Linked DNA regions of Geotalea uraniireducens. The protein of the gene in region 1 interacts with the protein of each later gene in a pairwise test. Links are inferred from orthologs where the notes say so. Each region holds a gene or a part of one and is shown on either strand. Other genes may lie near its edges.

Region 1 (7,538 bases):
GGCTGGCGGCGAAGCGGCCGCTGTTGTACAGCAGGTCGAGCAGCCGGCTGATGGTGCCGATGGCGCCGATTTCGGCAAAGGAAAGCCAGGGGGTCTGCAGGATGGTGTAGGGCGGGCTGTCGGAGAAGGCGTACTCCTCGTCGACGGCGATCCGGCGCATCGGCGCCCCCTTCAGTACCTTGAGCGGTTCCACCTGGATGTGGTGCGGGGCGACGGCAAAGAGCCGCTCCAGGGAGGCGAGGAAGCCGGTGAAGTCCTCCTGCGGCAGCCCCGCCACCAGGTCCAGGTGGAGAATCACCCCCGTCTCCCGCCGCAGCCGGGCGACGGCCTCGAACAGCCGGGCCAGGTCCGACTTGCGGCCGACCCGTTCCAGTGTTGCTTCCCCCCCCGATTGCACCCCGATCTCGAAACGGAACATCCCCGCCGGCACCCGGGCGAGCAGCCGGATATTCTCCTCAGTCAGCAGGTCGGCGGCGATCTCGAAATGGCAGCGGCTCTGCCGGTTGCGGCGGAGGATGAACTCCCAGATGGCGTTGGCCCGGGCCGCGTCATAGTTGAAGGTCCGGTCGACGAACTTGATCGTCTGCACCCCGGCCGCCAGGAGCAGTTCCAGGTCGGCTTCGATCCGCGCCGGCGAATAGGTGCGGACCCCCTTTTCCAGGGAAGACATGCAGAAGGCGCAGGAGAACGGGCAACCGCGGGACGATTCGTAGTAGACCAGCGGCTTGCCGAGGTCGACCAGCCCGGCGGCGAAGGGGGAGGGGAGGCTGTCCAGCTCGGCGACCGGCAGCCGGGGGGGATTGGCGACGATGTCCTCGCCGGAGCGGAAGACGAGGCCAGGGACGGTGGCCAGGAGCGGTTCGACGGCGGTCCGTCCCCAGGCCGCCGCCAGCACCTCCAGGCAATCGCGGAAGGTCGCCTCCCCTTCGTCGCGGACGATGCAGTCGACGGCCGGCTGGCGGCCGAGCAACTCGAAGATGCCGTAACTCGACTCTGGCCCGCCGAGGATGACGAAGCAGCCGGGGCGGATTTTTTTCAGGTCGGCGACGAGGGCCAGGGTTTCGGCGATGTTCCAGATATAGCAGGAAAAGGCGACCACGTCGGCCCCGGCGGCGACCAGCCGGCGCAAAACCTGTTCGCGCGGCTCGTTGACCGTGTACTCGCCAAGAGCGATCTCGACCCCGGCGATGTCGCCGCCGGCGGCGGCGAGAGAGGGGAGGGCGAGGGAGGCGTGGACGTATTTGGCGTGGAGGGTGGCGAGCAACAGTTTCATGGGGGGATTGTAACGGAAGCACTGCGGGATGACCAGTGAAAGTTAAGGCGAATCCGCCTGTTGGCGTGAGGGGTCGGTTTGTGCTATGGTGGCAGGATGAAACGAGCGAACCTTCCCAAACTCCTCTATGCCGACCGGCAGGGGAACATCTTCGATCATCCCTATTACGACATGGCCGGCATGAACGGCAGTGAAACGGTCCTCCCCGAGTCGGTCGAGCTGATTCCGCTCCCCGAGGGGAGCCGACTGTTCACCATCCCCGATACCCCGCCGCTGGCCTGGGATGCCAAACAGCGGCGCTTTGTCACCGTCGACACGGTCCGCGAGGGGCGGCGGGAAAGCCGGGTCCAGGCGGTCTCGGCCTTCATGGCCCCCGGCTACGTCCGGACCCTCCTCCCGGCCTGCGACTACCGGCGGAAGAAGGTCCATCTGCCGCTCTGGTCCTACACGGCCGTCGGCTGGGACGAGGAACACGAGCGATTCGTGGTCGCGGCCAGCCGGGTCGACACCAACGACAACTGGAATCCGTGCAACTACGACGACCGCCAGCTCGATCCGCTGGTCCGGGCACGGCTGGCGGAACTGCCGGGGAACCGGCTCCTCGAACAGCTGGCCCGCTGCGCCGTCGACTACCACTGCTTTGCCGCCAAGAACCTCTTCTTCCGCCGCTGGGAGGCGCCGCTGCCGACGTCGCCCGCCTGCAACTCTCGCTGCCTCGGTTGCATCAGCCTCCAGCCGTCCGACTGCTGTCCGTCCAACCACGACCGGATCGGCTTTGTGCCGACGCCGGAGGAGATCGTCGAGCTGGCGCTGCCGCACCTGCAGGAGGCGCCGGAGCCGATCGTCTCCTACGGCCAGGGGTGCGAGGGGGACCCGATCATGCAGGCCGACACGGTGGCCGAGGCGACCCGGCGGCTCAAGGCGGCCACGCCGCGGGGGACCGTCAACTTCAATTCCAACGGCTCTTTTCCCGAGCGGATCAGGATGCTCTGCGATGCCGGGATGGATTCGATGCGGATTTCGCTGAACTCGGTGCGGGAGGAGTGCTACAACCGCTATTACCGGCCGGTGGGGTACCGCTTTGCCGACGTGGTGGAATCGGTGGCCATCGCCAAGAGTCGCGGGCTGTTCACGATGATCAATTACCTGGTGTCGCCGGGGGTGAGCGATGACCCGGCGGAGGTGGAGGCGCTACTCCGCTTCATCGGTGAAACCGGGGTCGACATGATCCAGCTGCGCAATCTCTCCATCGATCCCGATTTCTACAACCAGCGGCTGGAGGTCAAAGGGCGGGGGATTGGCATGTACCGGCTGCTGGAGCGGTTGAAACGGGAATTTCCGCGCCTCCAGTACGGTTACTACAACCGGACGAAGGAGAACTTCTTTCCGCCGGGGTACGAAAAGGGGTGGCCGATCCCGCTCAGTACCTGATCTCGAAATCCGCGAATTCGTCGCGGTACTGGTCCTGCTCGACAATCACCTGGTCGACCCGCGCCCGGGCCGGGCCGATCCGGCACCAGGCGATCATCTTTTTCACTGCCTCCTCGTCCCCTTCGAAGCAGCCGAGGACGTCGCCGTTGGCCAGGTTCTTCACCCAGCCGTTGACCCGGTAGCGCAGGGCGGTTTCCCGGGTGTGGTGGCGGAACGCCACCCCCTGGACGAACCCTTTGACGGTTATCACGACCCGCATTTTCATGATTTCCCCTCCGCTTCTTCAAGCAGCTGCAGGAATTCGTCCTCGGTGAGTACCGGCACGCCGAGTTCCCGGGCCTTGGCCAGCTTGCTCCCCGCTTCGGCGCCGGCCACCACGTAATCGGTCTTCTTTGACACCGAGCCGGCGGCGTGCCCTCCCTCGGCCTCGACGAGCCGCTTGGCGTCGTCGCGGGTGAAGCGGGTCAGGGCGCCGGTGAAGACGAAGGTCTTGCCGGTAAATTTTCCCCCCAGCCGCTTCTCCTCCACCGCCGGCCGCACCCCGGCGGCGAACAGCCGCTCGATGGTCGCCTGATTCTCCCGGTTGTGGAAGAAGGTGCGGATGCTCTGGGCCACCTGCGGCCCGATCTCCCGGATCGACAACAGCTCCTCTTCGGTGGCCGCCGCCAGGTTGGCGACGCTGCCGAAGGCGGTGGCCAGCAGTTTGGCGGTATGCTCGCCGACGTGGCGGATGCCGAGGGCGTAGATGAAGCGGGGGAGTTCCCGCTCCTTGCTGGCGGCAATGGCGGTGAGCAGGTTCTCCGCCAGCTTCTCCCCCATCCGCTCGAACTGCATGAAATGGTCCCGGGTCAGGTAATAGAGGTCGGCGATGTTCCGGACCAGGCCGAGGCGGAGCAACTGCTCGATGTATTTCTCTCCCAGGCCGTCGATATCCATGGCGTCGCGGGCGGCGAAATGGATGATCGACTCGCGGATCTGCGCCGGGCAGGAGAGTCCGAGGCAGCGGACCGCCACCTCATCGGGGATCTTCACTACCTCCGAGCCGCATTCGGGACAGGTCGCCGGGATCGGCAGCGGCCGTTCGGCGCCGGTCCGTTTCTCGGTCAGCACCCTGACCACCGCCGGGATGACGTCGCCGGCCCGCTCGATTACCACCGTATCGCCGATCCGAATATCCTTCCGCTCCATCTCCTCCCAGTTGTGCAGGGTCGCCCGGGAGACGGTGACCCCGGAAACCTCCACCGGCCGGAGATGGGCCGTGGGGGTGATCACCCCGGTCCGGCCGACCGACGGGACGATGTCTTCCACCACGGTGACCGCCTGGCGGGGGGGGAACTTCACCGCCACCGCCCAGCGGGGAGAGCGGCTCTTCTCCCCCAGCTCCCGCTGCAGGGCGAAGGAGTCGACCTTGACCACCACCCCGTCGATCTCGTAAGGGAGCGACTCGCGTTGCGCAGTCATCTCCCGGTAGTAGGCGAGGACGGCGTCGATCCCCCGTACCCGGCGGATCAACGGATTGACCGGCAGCCCCCACTGGCGAATCGTCTCGAGAAAATCCTCCTGGGAGGTGAACTCGACGCCGCGGCATTCGCCCGGCGCATAGCAGAACAGGGAGAGCGGCCGGCGGGCGGTGATCCGCGAGTCGAGCTGGCGGATCGAGCCGGCGGCGGCGTTGCGCGGATTGGCGAACGGCGGCTCGCCGTCCTCCTCCCGCTGGGCGTTCAGCCGCTGGAAGGCGGCCAGCGGCAGGTAGACCTCCCCGCGCACCTCCACCTGTTCCGGCGCCGGGTCGACGGCCAGCCGGAGCGGGATGCTCTTCACCGTCTTCAGGTTCCGGGTCACCTCTTCGCCGACTACCCCGTCTCCCCGGGTGGAACCGACGGTGAACTGCCCCTCTTCGTAGACCAGCTCGATCGCCAGCCCATCCATCTTCGGCTCGCAGACGTAATCGAGCTCCGTCTCGGCCGGCAAGCCGAGAAAACGCTTCACCCGGTCGTCGAACTCGGTGATCTCTTCGTCGGTGAAGGCATTTTCCAGCGAGAGCATCGGCAGGCGGTGGGTTACCTGGTCGAATTTTTCCAGCGGTTCGCCGCCGACCCGCCGGGTCGGGGAGTCGGCGGTGGCCAGCTCGGGGAACTGCTCTTCAAGGGTGAGCAGTTCCCGGAACAGGGCGTCGTATTCGGCGTCGCTGATCTCGGGCCGGTCTTCCACGTAATAGAGGCGGTTGTGCCGCTCGAGCTCGCTGCGGAGCCCGGCGATGCGCTGGGCGGCGGTCTGCTTGTCCATGGCTGCTCCGTATCGGGGGATAGAGGAGCTTATAACATAGCGGCGGAGGGATGGCAATTCGTCTCCGCGACCGGGGGAGAGCCGCTTCCGTACGGTGCGTTAAATGTGATACAGTTAATGTAGCGGTGCGGACCGGTGCCGGGAGAAGGAAGCGGCAGCCGGCGCAGCGGCGTCGCCGGAGGTGTGATGATGAAGACGGACCTGATCGGTATCGTGGGTAACGCTTTCCGGCTCCTGCTGGCCGGCCTCGGGCTGGCGGCAGGGAGTGCCGTCATGCCGGCAATGGCCCCGGCGGCGCCGGTTCCCGCCGAGGTCCGGGCGGCGCTGGCGCGGGGCGAGCCGCAAGAGTTGATTGTACTCCTCGACGATACGGCAGTGGAAGGCGAGGTGGCGGGCCTGTCGTTACCGGCCGCCACCGGGGCACGGGAGGCGGCGCAGCGGCGGCTGGCGCTCAAGGTACAGCGCTACGGCGAGCTGAAGGAGCGCCTCGTTAGCGCCTTGGCCGGCGAGAAACTGGCGGTCGTCAGGGCATACAGCCATCTGCCGCTCTTCTGCGTGCGGCTCGGAGCCACGCAGGCGCTGGAGCGGCTGGCGGCGCGGCGCGAGGTGAAGGGAATCTATCCCAACGAGGCGCGGCAGCCGGCGCTCGCCGAGAGCCTGCCGCTGATCGGCCAGCCGGCGGCGGCCTGGGCCGGGTTCACCGGGGCCGGGACGGCGGTGGCAGTCCTCGATACCGGGGTCGACTACACCCGGGAGGCCTTCGGTTACTGTACCGCCCCCGGGGTCCCGGCCAGCTGCAAGGTGATTGTTTCCTTCGATACCGCCCCCGAGGATTACCTGCGCGACGACGCCATCCTGCACGGCACCAATGTCGCCGGCATCGTCCTCGGTGTCGCCCCGGAGAGCCGGATCATCGCCATCGACGTTTTCACCAACGACCTCGCCTACGATGCGGACATCCTCGAAGCCGCCAACTGGCTGCTCGTCAACCAGAGTACCTACAATATCGTCGCGGCGAACCTGAGCTTCGGCAGTGGTTATTATACTGCCCCCTGCGGCGATTCACCCTATGCTGCCGTGGTGTACCAGGCGCGGGCGGCCGGGATCATCCCCGTGGCCGCCTCGGGGAACGAGGGGCACCTCGACGGCATGCTGCTCCCGGCCTGCGTCCCCGGCGTCGTCTCGGTGGGGGCGGTCTACGACTCGTATTACGGCACCTTCCACGGGACGATATGCACGGAAACCGCCGCCCCCGACAAGGTGGCCTGCTTCTCCAACAGCGCCTCGTTCCTGACCATGCTGGCGCCGGGCTCGATCATCACCGCCGCCGGGGTGAGCATGAGCGGCACCTCCCAGGCCGCCCCCCACGTGGCCGGAGGGGTGGCGGTGCTGCGCTCGGCCTTTCCGGCGGAGACGCCCGACGCCACCCAGACCCGTCTCACCGCGAGCGGCACGCCGGTGACCGATCTCCGCAATGGCCTTGTCAAGCCGCGCCTCAGCGTTGCGGCCTCGCTCGGCTCCCCCGCCAACGATGCGTTTGCCGACGGCATTCCGTTGACCGGCGTTTCCGGGCAGGCTGCCGGGGTCAATCTCAACGCCACCAGCGAGGCGGGGGAGCCGGAGCATGCCGGGGTGGCGGGGGGCGCCTCGGTCTGGTGGACCTGGCAGGCGCCGGCCGAGGGGACCGTCACCCTCGACACCCACGGCAGCAATTTCGACACCCTGCTCGGGGTCTATACCGGCGTGAGCGTCAATGCCCTCACCCCGGTGGCGGCCAACGACAACGACGGCAGCGCCTACGGTGCCAGCGGCCTGACATTTCCAGCCCACAGCGGCGAGCTCTACCGGCTGGCCGTCGACGGCCGGGCCGGCGCCACGGGCCGGATCGACCTCACCTGGAGCTTCATCCCGGCGGCGCAGGCCGATCTGGCGATTACCGCCTCGGGAGAGCCGCCAACGCTGTTCGTCGGCCAGCTCCTCAGCTACACGGTGACGGTGGGCAACTACGGCCCGGCCGCGGCGACGGACGTGACCGTCACCAGCCCGCTGCCGGCGGGGGCCGCCTTCGTCTCCGCCTCGCCGGGGTGCGGCTACGCCGCCGGCACCGTCAGCTGCAACGCCGGCCCCCTGGCCGTCGGCGGCTCGATCAGCTTCGGGATTGTCGTCACTCCCACCGCTGCCGGCACACTCCTCACCATGTTCCAGACCGGCGGCTCCACCAACGATCCGGCGCCCGGCAACAACACAACGGTCGTCTACACGCCGGTGGGCGAGCTGCTCTACCCGGTGCTGGTCGACAACGTCCAGTATCCGACCCTGACCAACGGTTTCGGCGTCGTTACCGATGGCGGGGCGATCCTGGCCACGGCCAGCCTGTTCACCGAAGAGCTGCTTCTCAACCGGGCGGTCCGCTGCACCCTGCGGGGCGGCTACGATTCGCTGTTCAGTGCCCAGAGCGGTTACACGACCGTCCAGGGGACGCTGACGCTGGCGGCCGGCGCGCTGACCGTCGACCGGCTGGTAATCCGCTAGTCCCCGCTGCAACGCG
Region 2 (5,373 bases), 330 kb from region 1 along the record:
AGAGGACGATCTCACCCCCCGAATTGACCACCTGGGCACCCTCGCGTCTGACCAGTTCATCGATGATGCTGTCGGTAATTACCGCCTCGATGTTCGGCCGATAGGTGCGGTTGGCAAAGATCGATACCTCGATGGTCTTGCCGCCGCGACCGAATTCGCCGCGGGCCGGCATCATCGTGTGGTAGCCGCAGCCGCCGAGCGCCATGGCCAGCACCAGCAGGCAGACGAGCGAGTATTTCCGCATGACGCCGGCCACCGCAGCCTACCCGACCACAATGTTCAGCAGCTTGCCGGGGACGTAGATAACTTTCCGCACCTGCTTCCCTTCAAGCCAGGAGCCGACCCGTTCGTCGGCAAGGGCCGATTCCTTGACCTGGGCCTCGGCGGCGCCGGCAGGAACGGTCACCTTGCCGCGCACCTTGCCATTCACCTGGATAACGATCAGCAGCTCCTCATCCACTGCCGCTGCGGCGTCGAAGCCGGGCCAGCCGGCCTGCTCGACCCCGCCGGCATGACCGAGTGCCGCCCAGAGCTCTTCGGCCACATGGGGAACGAAGGGGGAAAGGAGCAGGACGATGCTTTCAACCGCTTCCTTGAGCACTGCGGCGTTGGCCGGCAGGTTCTTCGGCTCGAAAGCATAGACGGCATTGACCAGCTCCATGATCGAAGCGATGGCGGTATTGAAATGGAAGCGCTCGTCGATATCGTCGGTGACTTTCCGGATCGTCTTGTGCACCGTCCGCCGGAGCACCTTGGCCTCGTCGCCGAGTTGGTCCGGTTTGACCGCCCCCGCCGTCGAGATGAAAGGAAGCGTGTCGTAAACCAGCCGCCAGACCCGGTTGAGGAAACGGTAACTCCCCTCGACCCCTTGGTCGCTCCAGTCCAGGTCCTTCTCGGGGGGGGCGGCAAAGAGCGAGAACAACCGGGCCGTATCGGCGCCATAACGGTTGATCAGCGCGTCGGGGTCGACGACGTTCCCCTTCGACTTGCTCATCTTGGCGCCATCCTTGATCACCATCCCCTGGGTGAGCAGGTTTTTAAACGGCTCATCGACATTCACGTAGCCGAGATCGCGGAGCACCTTGGTGAAGAAACGGGCGTAGAGAAGATGGAGCACCGCATGCTCGATGCCGCCGATATACTGGTCCACCGGCATCCAGTATTCGGCCCGCGCCCGGTCGAGCGGCCCGGCGGCGAAATCGGGACAGCAGTAGCGAAGGAAGTACCAGGAGGACTGGACGAAGGTGTCCATCGTATCGGTTTCGCGGCGCGCGGCGGCACCGCACTGGGGACAGGTGACATTGACGAACGAGGGGACCTTGGCCAGCGGATTCCCCCCCTCGCCGGTAAAGGTGGCGTCCATCGGCAGCACCACCGGCAGGTCCTTCTCCGGCACCGGCACCACGCCGCAGATGTCGCAATTGATAACCGGGATCGGGTTGCCCCAGTAACGCTGCCGGGAAATCCCCCAATCGCGGAGCCGGTAATTGACGGTTTTCCGTCCGACCCCTTCCCGCTCCAGGTAATCGGCGATCCGTTCCTTGGCTTCGTCGCTGCGCAGACCGTCGAAAGGCCCGGAGTTGGTCAGGATCCCCACCTCGGTATAAGCGGCGGTCATCGCCCCGGGGTCGAGGACGGCCCCTTCGGGCTGGATCACCACCTGCAACGGCAGCCGGTATTTGGCGGCAAACTCGAAGTCGCGCTGGTCGTGGGTCGGCACTGCCATCACTGCACCGGTCCCATAGTCGAGCAGGACGAAGTTGGCAAGATAGATCGGCATCCGCCGGTTCGTCACCGGGTTGATACAGTAGGAGCCGGTGAAGACCCCTTCCTTTTCGAAATCTTCGGCGGTCCGCCGGGCCTTGTCGGTCTTCTTGACCCGCTCGATGAACGCCTCGACTTCGGCCCGGTTTTCCGGCGTGGTCAGTTCGAGGGCCTGGGAGTGCTCCGGGGCCAGCGACATGAAGGTGGCGCCGTAGAGCGTGTCCTGGCGGGTGGTGAAAACTGTGACCTTGGCCAGGCTCCCTTCCACGGGAAAGTCGATCTCGCAACCGAAGCTCTTGCCGATCCAGTTGCGCTGCATCACCAACACCCGCTCCGGCCAGCCGGGGAGCTGCCAGGTGTTGTCGAGCAACTCTTCGGCATACTCGGTGATCCGGAAGAACCACTGTTCAAGCTCCTTCAGCACCACCTCGCTGTCGCAGCGCCAGCAGCAGCCGTCTTCCACCTGTTCGTTGGCCAGCACCGTCTCACAGGTGGGACACCAGTTCACGGACGAGGACTTCTTGTAGACCAGCCCCTTCTCATACATCTGCAGGAACAGCCGCTGTTCCCACTGATAGTAGTCGAGGTCGCAGGTGGCCAGCTCGCGGTCCCAGTCGTAGGAGAGCCCCATCTTTTTCAGCTGGCCGCGCATGTAGGCGATGTTCTCGTAGGTCCAGTGGGCCGGGTGGCTCTTGTGCTGGATCGCCGCGTTCTCCGCCGGCATGCCGAAGGCGTCCCACCCCATGGGATGAAGGACGTTATAGCCGCGCAGCCGCTTGTAACGCGCCACCACGTCGCCAATGGAGTAGTTGCGGACGTGCCCCATATGGATTCGCCCCGAGGGATAGGGGAACATTTCGAGGAGATAATATTTGCTCTTGGCAGAATCTTCGGTGACCTTGTAAGTCTTCATTTCCTCCCAGATCCGTTGCCACTTTTCCTCGACGGTTCGGGGGATATATTTTTCGTCCACGGGTAACCTCCACCAGGGTCAATCGGTATGCAGCAAAGGTTTGTTATTAGCACAAAAACGCCGGCCATGCAAACATGTTTGCCATGGCCGGCGGGGGCGAAACCGGCACAAACATCAGCGCCTGACAGCGCTCAGTTCCACTTTTGGTGGCATTTCTCGCAGTTGATCGGGTCCTTGACGCTGAAGGCCATGCTGAAACCGTGGCAGGCGCCGCACGACTTGCCGGCCTCCATCTCCTTCATGGTGAAAGAGCGGCTGGCAGCTCCCGCGGCGACAATCTTGCTGTGGCAGTCAACACAGCCATACCCTTTGCCGAGGTGATAATGGTGACTAAACGTGACGCTGCCGACCGAATCCGGCAGGGCATATTTCACCGCCTTGGTCACCGGATGGCACCGTCCGCAGCTACCGGTCACGGCAAAGGCGGTGCTGCCGTCGTGACAGGCCCCGCACGATTTACCCTTTTCCATCTCCGGCATCGTCGTATGGCGATTGTCGGCGGCAGGGCGAAAAAGCGCATCGTGGCAATCGGAACAGCGATAGGCCTGGATATGGAAGGAATGGCTGAAGGACGCGCCCGATTTCTTGAACGATATCTCCCGGACCGGATGGCACTTGGTGCAATCGGCGGTTACGGCAAAGGCAGTTTTCCCGTCGTGGCAGGCACCGCAGGATTTCCCCCCCTCCATCTCCTTCATGGTATACCGCTTCGCCGTCGCCCCGGCGCCGAAGACGGCGTAGTGGCAATCGCCACAGGAATAGAGACCAGTATGGAAGGCATGGCTGAACCGGGTGGCGCCGGTCTGGGGGACATTGAAGACGATATCGGTGGTTGAGCGGTGGCATTTGCTGCAATCGCCGCGGACACTGAAGGCGGTCTTGCCGTCGTGGCAGGCGCCGCAGGATTTCCCTTCCTCCATCTGCGGCATAGTCGTGCGCGGGTTACCGGGACCGGGACGGAACAGATCGTTGTGGCAGTCGCCACACCCCAGCGATTCAAGATGCTTGACGTGTGGAAAGCGGGAATCGTCGGCCATGGTCACGTCGCCGAGAGGATGGCATTTGCCGCAGTTCGCCGCGGCAGTGGCAGCAAAAGCGGTGGTACCGTCATGGCAGGCCCCGCACGATTTGCCCTGCCCCATTTCCGCCATGGTATAACTTTTCCGCTCCGCCCCGGCACGGAAAATCCCGTTGTGGCAGTCGCTGCAACCATAGAGCTGGCGGTGGAAGCCATGGCTGAAAGTGACCGTCCCGGCCGTCGCAGTCTTGAATTTGACATCGTCGGTCTTGACGTGACATTTGTCGCAGTTGCCGTCGACGCCGAAGACGGTTTTCCCTTCATGACAGACGCCGCAGGAGAGTCCTTTTTCCATGTCGGCCATCGTATAGCGCTTACTGTTGACGCCACCGATGAAGATTCCGCTGTGGCAGTTGTCGCAATTGAGGATCTTGGTATGGACACGGTGGCTGAAGAAGGCGTTGCCCTGGCTGAAGGTCACCTCCCGGACGTCAGTGTGGCATTTGCCGCAGTCACCTTTGACGGAAAAGGCGGTATTGCCGTTGTGGCAGCCACCGCACGACTGCTGGGTCTCCATCTCTTTCATGGTATAGCGATGGCTGTTCGGCCCGGCGATGAAATACCTGCTATGACAGTCGGTGCAATTGTAGCTGAGGCCGAGGTGGTAATCATGGCTGAAATGCGCATCGGCGGCGAAGGAGATATCCCGGACCATATGGCACTTGGTGCAGTTCGCCTTGACGGTGAAAGCGGTAGCGCCGTCATGGCAGGCACCGCAGGATGCCCCTTTTTCCATCTGGGCCATCGTCGCATGGGAATTGTCGGTACTTGCCTTGAAGATGGCGTTGTGGCAGTCGGCGCAGCCATAAGCGCCAAGGCCCATGTGGAAGCGATGACTGAAGGTTACGGTACCGAAATCGGGGATGCTGATCGGCACTTCCTTGGTGACATGGCAACGGATGCATTCGGCCAAAGGGAAGGCCCGTTTGCCGTTATGGCAGGCACCGCAGGACTTCCCCTTCTCCATTTCCGCCATGGAAACCGGCGCGGCCTTCTTGCCGATGGCGAACAGGGAGTTATGGCACAGGGTGCAATCACTGCCGAGCGCCTTGAGATGGAGCGGGTGCTCGAAGACGATCTTACCGGCATTATCCGTAGAGAATGTGACGACCCGGTAATCGGCGGCAAACAGGACGACGGGCAACAGAAACAGCAGAATGGCGGGAACCAGCAGGCGTTTCACGATCAGCTCCTTGGATGGCCGAGCTTCATTCACCCCCTTGGAGAGCGGCAGAGGCTGCGGAATTGCGGCGGTTCCGGATTGCCGGCGTAGCACCGGCAACGTCGGTTACGGTAACTTTAGCAATTCCCTTGCCACCGCGATGATTCGCCCAGCCTGGATCGGCTTGGTAATATAGTCGTTAGCGCCGAGGGCGATGGCCCGGTCACGGTCCTCCGCTGCCCCTTCAGTGGTGATGATGACGATTGGAATCTGGCAGTGAGCCGGATCGTTGCGGACCAGGCTCACCAGTTTGAGGCCGTCCATGATCGGCATGTTGATATCGGTAAAGATGAGGTCGACCTGCTCGGCCGCCAGCTTTTTCAAGCCGTCGACGCC

What was found.
Region 2: the proteins of ligA (region 1) and leuS interact in binary tests that used the Escherichia coli proteins (3 or more experiments, as listed by UniProt). The link is inferred for Geotalea uraniireducens from one-to-one orthologs.

The regions. Positions count from the first base shown.
Region 1 is NZ_AP027151.1:1,303,498-1,311,035, forward strand. What follows is about bases 2,479-5,364. They hold ligA (NAD-dependent DNA ligase LigA), read right to left. Parts: upstream 4,991-5,364; coding sequence 2,966-4,990; downstream 2,479-2,965. Other genes in these bases: QMN23_RS06065 (radical SAM protein), read left to right, coding at 2,479-2,704; QMN23_RS06070 (acylphosphatase), read right to left, coding at 2,694-2,969; QMN23_RS06080 (S8 family serine peptidase), read left to right, coding at 5,177-5,364. Also shown: QMN23_RS06060 (B12-binding domain-containing radical SAM protein), read right to left, coding at 1-1,273; more of QMN23_RS06065, read left to right, coding at 1,370-2,478; more of QMN23_RS06080, read left to right, coding at 5,365-7,522. UniProt on the Escherichia coli protein: DNA ligase that catalyzes the formation of phosphodiester linkages between 5'-phosphoryl and 3'-hydroxyl groups in double-stranded DNA using NAD as a coenzyme and as the energy source for the reaction.
Region 2 is NZ_AP027151.1:1,632,598-1,637,970, reverse strand. The notes cover bases 1-3,047. They hold leuS (leucine--tRNA ligase), read right to left. Parts: upstream 2,738-3,047; coding sequence 263-2,737; downstream 1-262. Other genes in these bases: QMN23_RS07675 (cytochrome c3 family protein), read right to left, coding at 2,869-3,047; lptE (LptE family protein), read right to left, coding at 1-244. In the rest of the region: more of QMN23_RS07675, read right to left, coding at 3,048-4,998; QMN23_RS07670 (response regulator), read right to left, coding at 5,104-5,373.